DNA from 3 places in the Myxacorys chilensis genome. Region 1 is predicted to be linked to each of the others. Evidence: predicted binding sites of a transcription regulator. Region 1 holds the regulator's gene; each other region holds the start of a gene.

What was found. Region 1 encodes HrcA, which represses chaperone genes, less so after heat shock. Its sites were predicted from a motif close to ANTTAGCACTCNNNANTNNNGAGTGCTAANT; they were not measured.
Region 2: AC5JLB_RS13195 (lysylphosphatidylglycerol synthase domain-containing protein) is a predicted target of HrcA. The motif match lies at 1,339-1,369, and genes of this name have one in related genera.
Region 3: groES (co-chaperone GroES) is a predicted target of HrcA. The motif match lies at 1,894-1,924, and genes of this name have one in related genera.

What each region holds. Positions count from the first base shown of each region.
Region 1 covers NZ_JCACKG010000195.1:77,108-80,388, forward strand. The annotation lists gene AC5JLB_RS18245 (DUF3352 domain-containing protein) at 1-47, opposite strand, end outside; gene AC5JLB_RS18250 (rhodanese-like domain-containing protein) at 310-669, shown strand; gene hrcA (heat-inducible transcriptional repressor HrcA) at 817-1,899, shown strand; gene gnd (decarboxylating NADP(+)-dependent phosphogluconate dehydrogenase) at 2,178-3,281, shown strand, end outside.
Region 2 covers NZ_JCACKG010000165.1:6,204-9,484, reverse strand. The annotation lists gene AC5JLB_RS13205 (DUF6658 family protein) at 31-621, opposite strand; gene AC5JLB_RS13200 (DUF6658 family protein) at 655-1,194, opposite strand; gene AC5JLB_RS13195 (lysylphosphatidylglycerol synthase domain-containing protein) at 1,591-2,529, shown strand; gene AC5JLB_RS13190 (Sll1247 family protein) at 2,645-3,281, opposite strand, start outside.
Region 3 covers NZ_JCACKG010000177.1:25,681-28,961, forward strand. The annotation lists gene groL (chaperonin GroEL) at 1-1,238, opposite strand, end outside; gene groES (co-chaperone GroES) at 1,426-1,737, opposite strand; gene AC5JLB_RS14710 (CBASS cGAMP-activated phospholipase) at 2,007-2,987, opposite strand; gene AC5JLB_RS14715 (site-2 protease family protein) at 3,071-3,281, opposite strand, start outside.

The DNA of each region.
Region 1 (3,281 bases):
ACACCTGCAATCGCGGCTAGAGCAGTTAAGAACGAACGGAACTTCATGGTTTCAAGAGAACGAGGGTCTGGAGCATCGGATGTAGGGTGTGGACGCCAATCCACTCATCACCCATCCAGAAACATTATTTCAGGACGCTGCTTTTCCTGCCATCTATCTGCAAATCTTCTCATGCCTGTTCTAGCGATCGCGGGGGTTACGATAGTAAGGGTGTAAACCTTTAAAGCTTGCAGAGCATTTTCTTGGAATTGCGCTTCGCGCCAATCAGCTAAGCTGTCCTTGAAAGCAAATCCATTACCGGTACGATCGATGTCTCAACAATCCTCCCATCAACCCTTACCCCAAATTTCCGTTGCAGAACTGGCACAAAAGTTAGCAGAGCCGGACAACTCTGTGCAACTTGTAGACGTGCGAGAACCGTGGGAAGTTAAAACGGCTCAACTCAACGGATTTATGAACCTTCCTTTGAGCGACTACGAGGAGTGGTCTGGAGATATTCATGCACGGTTAGATTCAGAGAAGGAAACGCTAGTGCTGTGCCATCACGGCATTCGATCTGCGCAGATGTGTCAATGGCTAACTCTACAGGGCTTTACGAATGTAAAAAATATTACAGGAGGAATTGCAGAATACTCAAACAGAGTTGATTCAAGCGTGCCGAAGTATTGATGTCCCTTCCTCTAGAAATTTCAAGATAAAATTAAGAATCTGCTATCTTATATTCAATTCATTGATGATTGCTGGCTTCTTAACCATCGAAATCTTATTTAACGTGTTCAACCTACCGTGTGTTGAAAAAATACTTGGTGTTGGAAAATGACCATAAAGGCTAATCTCACGGCTCGTCAGCAGCAAGTTCTTTGGGCAACCATACGACACTACATTGCAACAGCAGAACCCGTTGGCTCGGAAGCATTAGTGAAGGAATATAACTTAAGTGTTAGTTCAGCGACGATTCGCAATGCGATGGGCAATTTGGAAAAAGCAGGATTGCTTTACCAACCGCACGTTTCGGCAGGCCGGGTTCCGTCCGATTCTGGCTATCGAATTTATGTTGATCAGTTGATTCAGCCTTCAACAGAGGTGACAATTCAGATTGAGCAGTTGTTTAGCGATCGCCTCAATTGGGAGAAGTGGAGTTTTGAAGCACTGCTCAAAGGCGCGGCCCAGATTCTCTCGACCCTAAGCGGCTACATTGTGCTAATGACGATGCCGCTTACCAGTTCAACTCAGTTACGCCACGTGCAGCTTGTCCAAGTCGATTCGCGGCGAGCCATGCTAATTGTGGTGACAAACACGTATGAAACGCAGTCGGTGCTACTGGACTTGCCAAAAGCCGCAGACGGCTCCGATTGGGAGGCTGACCTCATTGATCGAGAACTGCAAATTCTGTCTAATTTTCTAAACGATCAACTCCGCGGGCGATCGTTAGCAGAACTAAGACTGCTCGATTGGAGTGAGTTGGGGCGAGAGTTCGATCGGTACAGCAACATTTTGACCTCGCTGCTAAAAGATCTGTCGCAACAGTTCGCGCACTCGTCTGTGCCAACGCAACTGCTTATCAGTGGCGTGTCGGAAGTGCTACGACAACCCGAATTTTCGGAACTAGAGCAGGTGAAAACGCTGCTGCATCTGCTCGAAGCAGAACAGCATCAACTGGTTCCGCTAATTTTTGATCAGCTTGAATCCGGTACGCCGAGCCGACGAGTTTCCATTCGGATTGGCGCTGAGAATCCGTTAGAGCCAATTCGCGCCTGTACGCTGATTTCTTCGACGTATCATCGCGGGTCGGTTCCAGTAGGCAGTGTGGGAGTGCTAGGTCCAACCCGGATGCTGTATGAAGATACGATCGCGCTGGTTGAGGCAACAGCAGATTATTTGTCAGAGGCACTGAGCTAGATCAAAATCTAACCGTTTGAAATGTTAGCAATTCAGGCTGGTCTGTCCGCCGTGTGCATAGAGAGTTGAAATGATTGTGCTTTAGTTGAAACGATTGTGCTTTAAATGACAATTTTGCTCTTTGGATTTCAGGCGTTCCTCATCCTTCTCCCCAAAGCTAGAGTCTTAATCTAATCTTCCAAGTTATTTTCTAGGGGATCGAGCTACCGTGAGAAGAACCCTCGCTCAGAGCGATTCTTATAGAATCACCAGCGATCGCAGAGTTAGCAGAGAATCTTATGACACAGAGCTTTGGCGTAATTGGTTTAGCCGTAATGGGAGAAAACCTAGCGCTTAACGTCGAGCGCAACGGGTTCCCAGTTGCAGTATATAATCGTTCCCGTGAAAAGACTGACGCATTCATGGAGAACCGGGCAGGCGGCAAGAATGTAAAAGCAGCCTACACAATCGAAGAGTTCGTTGCTTCGTTGGAGCGCCCGCGCAAAATTCTCATCATGGTCAAAGCGGGTACACCTGTCGATGCTGTGATTGAACAACTCAAGCCGCTTCTCGATGAAGGCGACATTATGATCGACGGCGGTAACTCCCTCTTTAGTGACACCGCTCGCCGTGCCCATGAGCTTGAAGCTGCCAAATTCACCTTTATCGGCATGGGAGTGAGCGGCGGTGAAGAAGGCGCACTCAACGGACCTAGCCTCATGCCAGGAGGCACGAAGTCCGCTTACGACTATCTTGAGCCGATTCTGACCAAGATTGCAGCGCAGGTAGAAGATGGTCCTTGCGTCACCTATATTGGGCCAGGCGGCGCAGGGCACTACGTCAAAATGGTGCACAACGGGATTGAGTATGGCGATATGGAACTGATCGCCGAAGCCTACGATCTCCTGAAAAATGTCGCAGGACTCAATCACAACGAATTACACGATGTGTTTACCGAGTGGAATAACACCTCTGAGCTCAATTCCTACCTGATCGAGATCACGGCAGACATTTTTAAGAAGATTGATCCCGATACCGGAATGCCGCTTGTTGAACTGATCCTCGACGCTGCTGGACAAAAAGGCACAGGACGTTGGACGGTGACAGATGCGCTAGAACAAGGTGTACCCATTCCAACCATTATTGCCGCTGTCAATGCGCGCATTATGTCCTCTTACAAAACAGAGCGCATGGATGCCGCGCAACAGTTGAGCGCTCCTAGCTCAGCCTTTAGTGGCGATAAGAAAGAATTCATCAATATGGTACGAGACGCTCTCTATTGCTCTAAAATCTGCTCCTACGCCCAAGGAATGGCACTGCTGAGCAAGGCATCCAAGACCTATGGCTATGAGCTGAACTTGAGCGAATGTGCTCGTATTTGGAAAGGCGGCTGTATTATCCGG
Region 2 (3,281 bases), on a different contig from region 1:
ACGAACGATCAACTGTAGACTACCTACTAATTAGTCTGCTGCCTTACCCTTAATGCCTTCGGCAGTGCGTCTTGAGCTAGTAGAAACCGTGTCTCCTGCGCCCACTACGTTATCTTTCACGTCGCTAGCACCCTTGCTGATGCGATCGCCCAATTCCTGTGTTTTCTGGCCTGCCCGCTCACCGCTTCCGGCAACGCGATCGCCTGTTGCTTTGAGTTCCTCTTTGCCATCATCAAGGCGTCTCTTCAGCTTGTCTCCCACCTCTTGCGCCCGTTCTGGGCCACGGCCATTGTCCCAAACCTTTTTCGCGTAATCTTTCGGGCTGTCTGCCTTCATAGCATCAGCGTTGTCAATTAGCTGCTGTACCCGACCCTCGGTGCCTTCAACCGCTTTCCCCGAAGGGGCTGCATCGGTGAAGTTGTTCATGCCGCCTTCGTAGGGCTGGTTCTGTCCAGCAGGATTAGGGCCACCATCGCCAGAAGGGGTTTTGACTGAATTAGACATTTTTGCCTGTGCTGGGCCACTGCAAGCTGTGTTAAACAGTAGCACCGCACCCATCAGAAAGGCGGTTAGAACTTGTCTCAGACGGATAGATTTGATGAAAGACATGATTTTGCTCATAAGATTCTCCGTGTAATTTCAAGTGATAGCGGTTTACTGACCAATTGCTGGATTTGCCTTGGCTTCAGGACGAGCAGAACCTTCCTCTGCCGTCTTCTCTAAAAATGTAGAGGCATCTTTGAAGGCTTCACCAACTCGCTCTAAAATTTTTGCATCGGGGTTGCTGCGCTCAAGCATCGGTTGCTTGTCGTTTGGCAAACCTGACAATTTTTTCGGGGTTCTGTAGCCAATGTCTGGATTACTAGATTCAGAGGTTCGATCTCCTGGATAAAGTAAATCTGAAGAGTTACTCTTAATCGAGGTACTTGCAATCAAGCGATCGGAAGGCAAGTTCGATTGAGGCTTACCGTTTACTTTAGGATCAGTAGACATTCTGTAGTTTGTATATCCGTCTCCATTCTTGGTGTGAGGGTTGTTGTTGCCTCCCATCTGAACAGGCAGATTGTTTGGACGTGCACCCTGAGCAGTTTCATTGCTACAAGCCGTGTTTAATAGCAAGATAAATCCTGCGAAAACGGTTACTAAGAACTGTCCTACTCTTACTTTTTTCAGAAATTCTGCTAGTCTTTGCATACGCTGCTCCTGCTAATTTAAGCCTTAGTGATTGGGCTTAAAACTTCTACATAGACAGTGACGGGTCAAATTCCCCTTTCAAGGAAAATTTGGCTCCAACTTGATAAGCCAAAACAGCCTAGAAGCCGAAACCTTATTTGCGTCAGTTGTCATTCGCGTATCAACAGTACAAAGCCAGAGACAAGGTACGCCTCTAACGTAGGTTCCATTCTCTAGAAGATGGTGGGTAGAGAGATTCTAACTTCGGACAGAGATTAACGATCGCAAAACGGCAGCAACCGATTGCAGCGAGCTTTAGAGAAGTTCGGTTTGTAAAGTCCCAAGGAGCACGATGCCTGCGGTGAAAGGTTCCCATTGTGACTTAAGGTTAGATCGGAGCAAACCTGATGGGACGCTATGAAAGATCTGCGATCGCGGCTCGCTTGGGTCAGTCAACCTCAATTCAAAACCGGAATACGCTGGCTAATCATTGGCGCAGTGTTATATTTCTTGACAAGAACGCTAAACAATCATTGGCAAGAAGTTGCTCAAATTCGGATTGAAAAAGCGGGCTGGGCGAGTTTAGCGATCGCAACCGGGATTACACTATTTGCCCATATGTTCACAGGTTATGTCTGGACGTGGATCTTGCGGGAGCTGAGGCAGCCCGTGAGCGGTGCGTGGGGAGTGCAGGTTTATCTCAAAACGAATCTTGCCAAATATTTACCTGGAAACGTCTGGCATTTCTACGGACGAATTTCGGCGGCCAAGAAGGCGAGCATCGCGGTAGAAGTTGCGACGTTGAGCGTCTTGCTAGAGCCTCTGCTGATGGTCGCTGCCGCTTCTATTGTAGGACTGGTTAGTTTCTCTCAGCTCGATATTCATAGATTTGCGCCCCTTGTGCAAGTTGTTCTTTTGATTGGAACTCTGAGCGTTGTGCATCCACGGTTTATCAATATTTTGCTGCAACGAGTGGCGAAGCTTAAAAAAACCTCGCTCAATTCTGCTCCACCTCGGATTCGACAATATCCAGTACGGCCATTATTTGGAGAAATCGGATTTCTGCTCCTGCGATCGCTTGGATTTATCGCTACGTTCCTCGCAATCGCCCCTGTTAGAGTAGACCAGTTTCCACTTCTCGTCGGCTCATTTACTTGGGCGTGGCTGATGGGGTTCATCATTCCGGGTTTGCCTGGAGGAGTTGGAATTTTTGAAGCAACTGCGATCGCAATCTTAGGACAACATTTCCCACCTGCCCAAGTTCTAAGCACAGTTGCCCTTTACCGTTTGGTTAATACGTTAGCCGAAACCCTTGGAGCAGGACTCGTGATCATTGACGAAAGACAGCAACTTTAGCCTCCTTACTTTGTAGTTCAAGATAGAATTCTTTGCGCTACTGGTTTGCGCTACTGATTGTTTTAGGTTTCTCTTAAGGTTCATCAATAGTAACTGCCTTAGAAGAACTTACGATTTATTCGCGATCGTTATTGCTTTCCAGAACAGAATTTTCTAGAACAGGAGTTGACTTTGTTTGTGCAAAAATCCGGTAATCATCCAACGCCACATCTGTCTGAACCGATGGGTTCGACTCGTCCATCTTGACCAAATTGTAATTAACGTTTTCTGCGTAAATAGTAAATGTTACATTAAAGATCTCTAGAAAATTGACAATCCATCGGCACTCCTCTTCTGGATAGTCTTCGTAGTATCGAATCAGCTCTGCAACCCTTGCTTCAAGGTGAGTTCGAGAATTTCTACAAACTAGAATAAGCTTGAGAAGCAAAATCACCAAGGTCATCGGATTGCCTAGAGAAAGCAAAAGAATAAAGAGCGAAGATGGGTCTTGCTTATTTTCAGTGGTAAGGTACTCAATGATTCGATTGCACGTTCTAAGAATTAACGCGTCATTGATTAGTTCTTCATCATAGTCTGAATAAAGCGCATCGAGTTTCTCTGCTAATCTACTTTGTAATACTTCTGCAAATGCGCTTTTTTCGGTTGAGAAAATTAGGTACTTCTGTAGACTCTTCTTAAACTCTTGATAGCTTAAGTGCTGAGTTTGCTTAAGAAAAATATTTGCTAAATTAGCATAGCTAAATCGCCCTCGC
Region 3 (3,281 bases), on a different contig from region 1:
CCACCGGGAACAATGCCTTCTTCAACGGCTGCCTTGGTTGCGTTAATCGCATCTTCCAGACGGAGTTTGCGATCCTTCATCTCGGTTTCAGTGGCTGCACCAACTTTCACCACTGCAACACCACCTGCAAGTTTCGCAAGACGCTCTTGCAGCTTCTCTTTGTCGTAGGAAGATTCGGTTTCTTCCATTTGACGACGGATTTGCTCAACGCGAGCTTTCACCTGCGCTTCGTTACCTTCAGCCACAATCGTAGTGGTGTCTTTGGTAATGGTGATGCGACGTGCTTTGCCCAACATGTCGAGCTTCGTAGCATCGAGTTTTAGACCTGCATCTTCGGTGATCAAGGTTCCGCCTGTTAGCACAGCGATATCTTCGAGCATGGCTTTCCTGCGATCGCCAAATCCAGGAGCCTTCACCGCTGCCACGTTTAATACGCCGCGTAAACGATTCACCACGAGAGTTGCCAATGCTTCTTTCTCAATGTCTTCCGCGATGATGATCAGCGGACGACCTGCACGCGCGACTTGCTCTAGAACTGGAACAAGATCTTGCACCAAGTTAATCTTCTTATCGGTAATCAGGATGAACGGCTCTTCCATCACCGCTTCCATCCGCTCGGTATCGGTTGCGAAGTAGGGAGAAATGTAGCCTTTATCAAAGCGCATTCCTTCGGTGATTTCCAGTTCGGTTGTCATCGACTTACCTTCTTCGAGGGAGATGACGCCCTCTTTACCGACTTTATCCATTGCTGCGGCGATCATCTGACCGACTTCATCATCGTTTCCAGCCGAGATCGACGCCACTTGCGCGATCGACTTAGAATCTTCGACGGGGCGAGCGTGAGCCGCAATCTTCTCAACCAAGAAGCTTGTCGCCTTGTCCATGCCGCGCTTCAGCAAGATAGCGTTCGCACCTGCTGCCACGTTCCGCATTCCTTCTTTAACGATCGCATGCGCCAAGACCGTAGCCGTCGTGGTTCCATCTCCAGCAGCGTCGTTTGTTTTAGAAGCGGCTTGACGAATCAATGCTACGCCAGTGTTCTCAACGTTGTCTTCGAGTTCAATTTCTTTCGCGATCGTCACACCGTCGTTCACAATTTGAGGTGCGCCGAACTTCTTTTCTAGCACCACGTTGCGACCCTTAGGACCAAGAGTAACTGCAACAGCCTCCGCCAGAATGTCCATACCGCGCTCAAGAGCACGACGAGCATTTTCGTTGTAAATAATGCGCTTAGCCATAAAACCTGCCAGTTGTAGATTGAGGGTTTGAGAAGAATTCAGGAGATTGTCCTCACCCTAGCCCTCAAGGAGAGGGAACAAGGTTTGAATCGGCTCCCCTCTCTTTAGCCGAGAGGGGTTGGGGTGAGGCCAGTGAGCTACTCAACTAAGAGTGAACAGTGAAAATCTTAGACTCACAAATCCAAAACTAGGAAACGATCGCTAAAATGTCTTTTTCCGACAACAAGACATACTCTTCAGTACCGAGCTTGATGTCTGTGCCGGCGTACTTCGAGTAAAGAACTTTGTCGCCTTCTTTGACTTCAACTTCGCTACGAGAACCATCGTCGTTGCGCTTACCCGGTCCAACAGCGACAATTTCGCCAACTTGAGGCTTTTCTTTCGCATTGTCAGGCAGAAGAATCCCGCCTGCGGTTTTTTCTTCTGCTGCACTGACTTTCACAAACACGCGATCGCCCAACGGCTTCACGGTGGATACGCTCAGAGATACGGCTGCCATTACAAATTCTCCAAACTACTTCAACGAAATGAATGTTTACCTAGGATTCTGGTCGGAAAGGCAAACTCGACTTGCCTGAATTAGCAGCAGTCCAACCTATCCAACAGGTAGCCCTAGTAAATTACGTTTACCAGTCTACTGCCATTAGGAGCATTAAGTTAGCACTCTCTACTCCTGAGTGCTAATTTATCGGAGCTTGGGGTTGGGTGCAACTTGTCAGGCTGTACGGGTTCCCGAACTGAAAGAGCGAGAAGGCTTGCCCAGTGCGACTATCGAAGCTTAGCGACCAATTGATCTAATAGGGCATCGCCTTCTCTCGCCAAGTAATCTTCAGCAACTCGGATGAGAGCATTAAGATGAACATCATCTGAGCGATCGAGATCGTCAAAGGCAGGAGGCAGTTTCGTTTGGAAGCGAAAGTAATTTGTAGTGGACAGCAATTGACGAGAAATATAATCGACTGCATCTGCCGACCCGTCAAATAAAACATTAATAATTGGCAACACCCAGCCGATCGCGCCCCAGGTTTGAGATTCGTAACGGCTAATCGGTCGAGCAACATCGCCTGTGCCAAACGAGGCAACAATGAAACTGTTTAAGCCTCTCAAATTATTTCCAGCAAGCTCTGAATTTTGCTGATCTTGGAAGATTCTCGCTCCTTCTGCGATCGCACATGCCGCCGGATTGTTCGCTACTACACCGCCATCAATCAGCGGTACCCGTTGACCTTCAATGTCTGTAATGTGGGCAGGAAAATACACGGGAGCCGATGCCGAAGCTTTGCAGATCTCCCAAATTGGGATTCTGTTGTATTTTTCTGCTCTGCCTTTGATGGTCTTAAATACTAATGCTTCGCGAGTTTGGAGGTTATAGCTAGTGACTAGCGTTGGCACATTCAACTCCCCAAACCTGCGATCGCCAAACACGTCTCGCAAAACTCGCTCTAAGCCTTTACCGTCGTAGCGGGGTCTAAAAAATTGTCTGAGAAATCGCCAGAGCCGATTGAGCCACCATGCTCTTGGAACCGGAAAAATTTCTCCAGCGCGGGTTCGGTATAGCTCGACGATCGCGGTGGCAGGGATACCTGAAGCTAAGGCGCAGGCGATCAGCGATCCGGTTGATGTGCCAGCGATTAGATCAAAGTGTTCGGCAATGGGTCGCCCTAGTTTCTGCTCAAGACGTTGTAGCCAAACCGCCGTAATTAGTCCACGAACACCGCCACCCGCTAAGCATAGAATCTTGTAGCTCATAGTCACTCCTCCAATTAGCATCTTTGCCCAATTCATCCTTGGAGTGTGAAGGATTTGCCGTCAGTTAGCGATGAACTACAGACTTATTTTGCTCTCAACTCAGCCGCCGACTGAGCGATCGTACCCAGTTTCAAGCCTGGCGGATATGTGCCGTCCTCTTTGATTTGCTTAATGATTGTTTCAGAAATCCGCAAGTTCATCTTCTGTCCTAACGCCCGAACGATGTCACCACGATCGATCACGCCAGCCACCGCTTCTGCAGGCGACAGCACGGTAATCTGAGATAAATTCTTA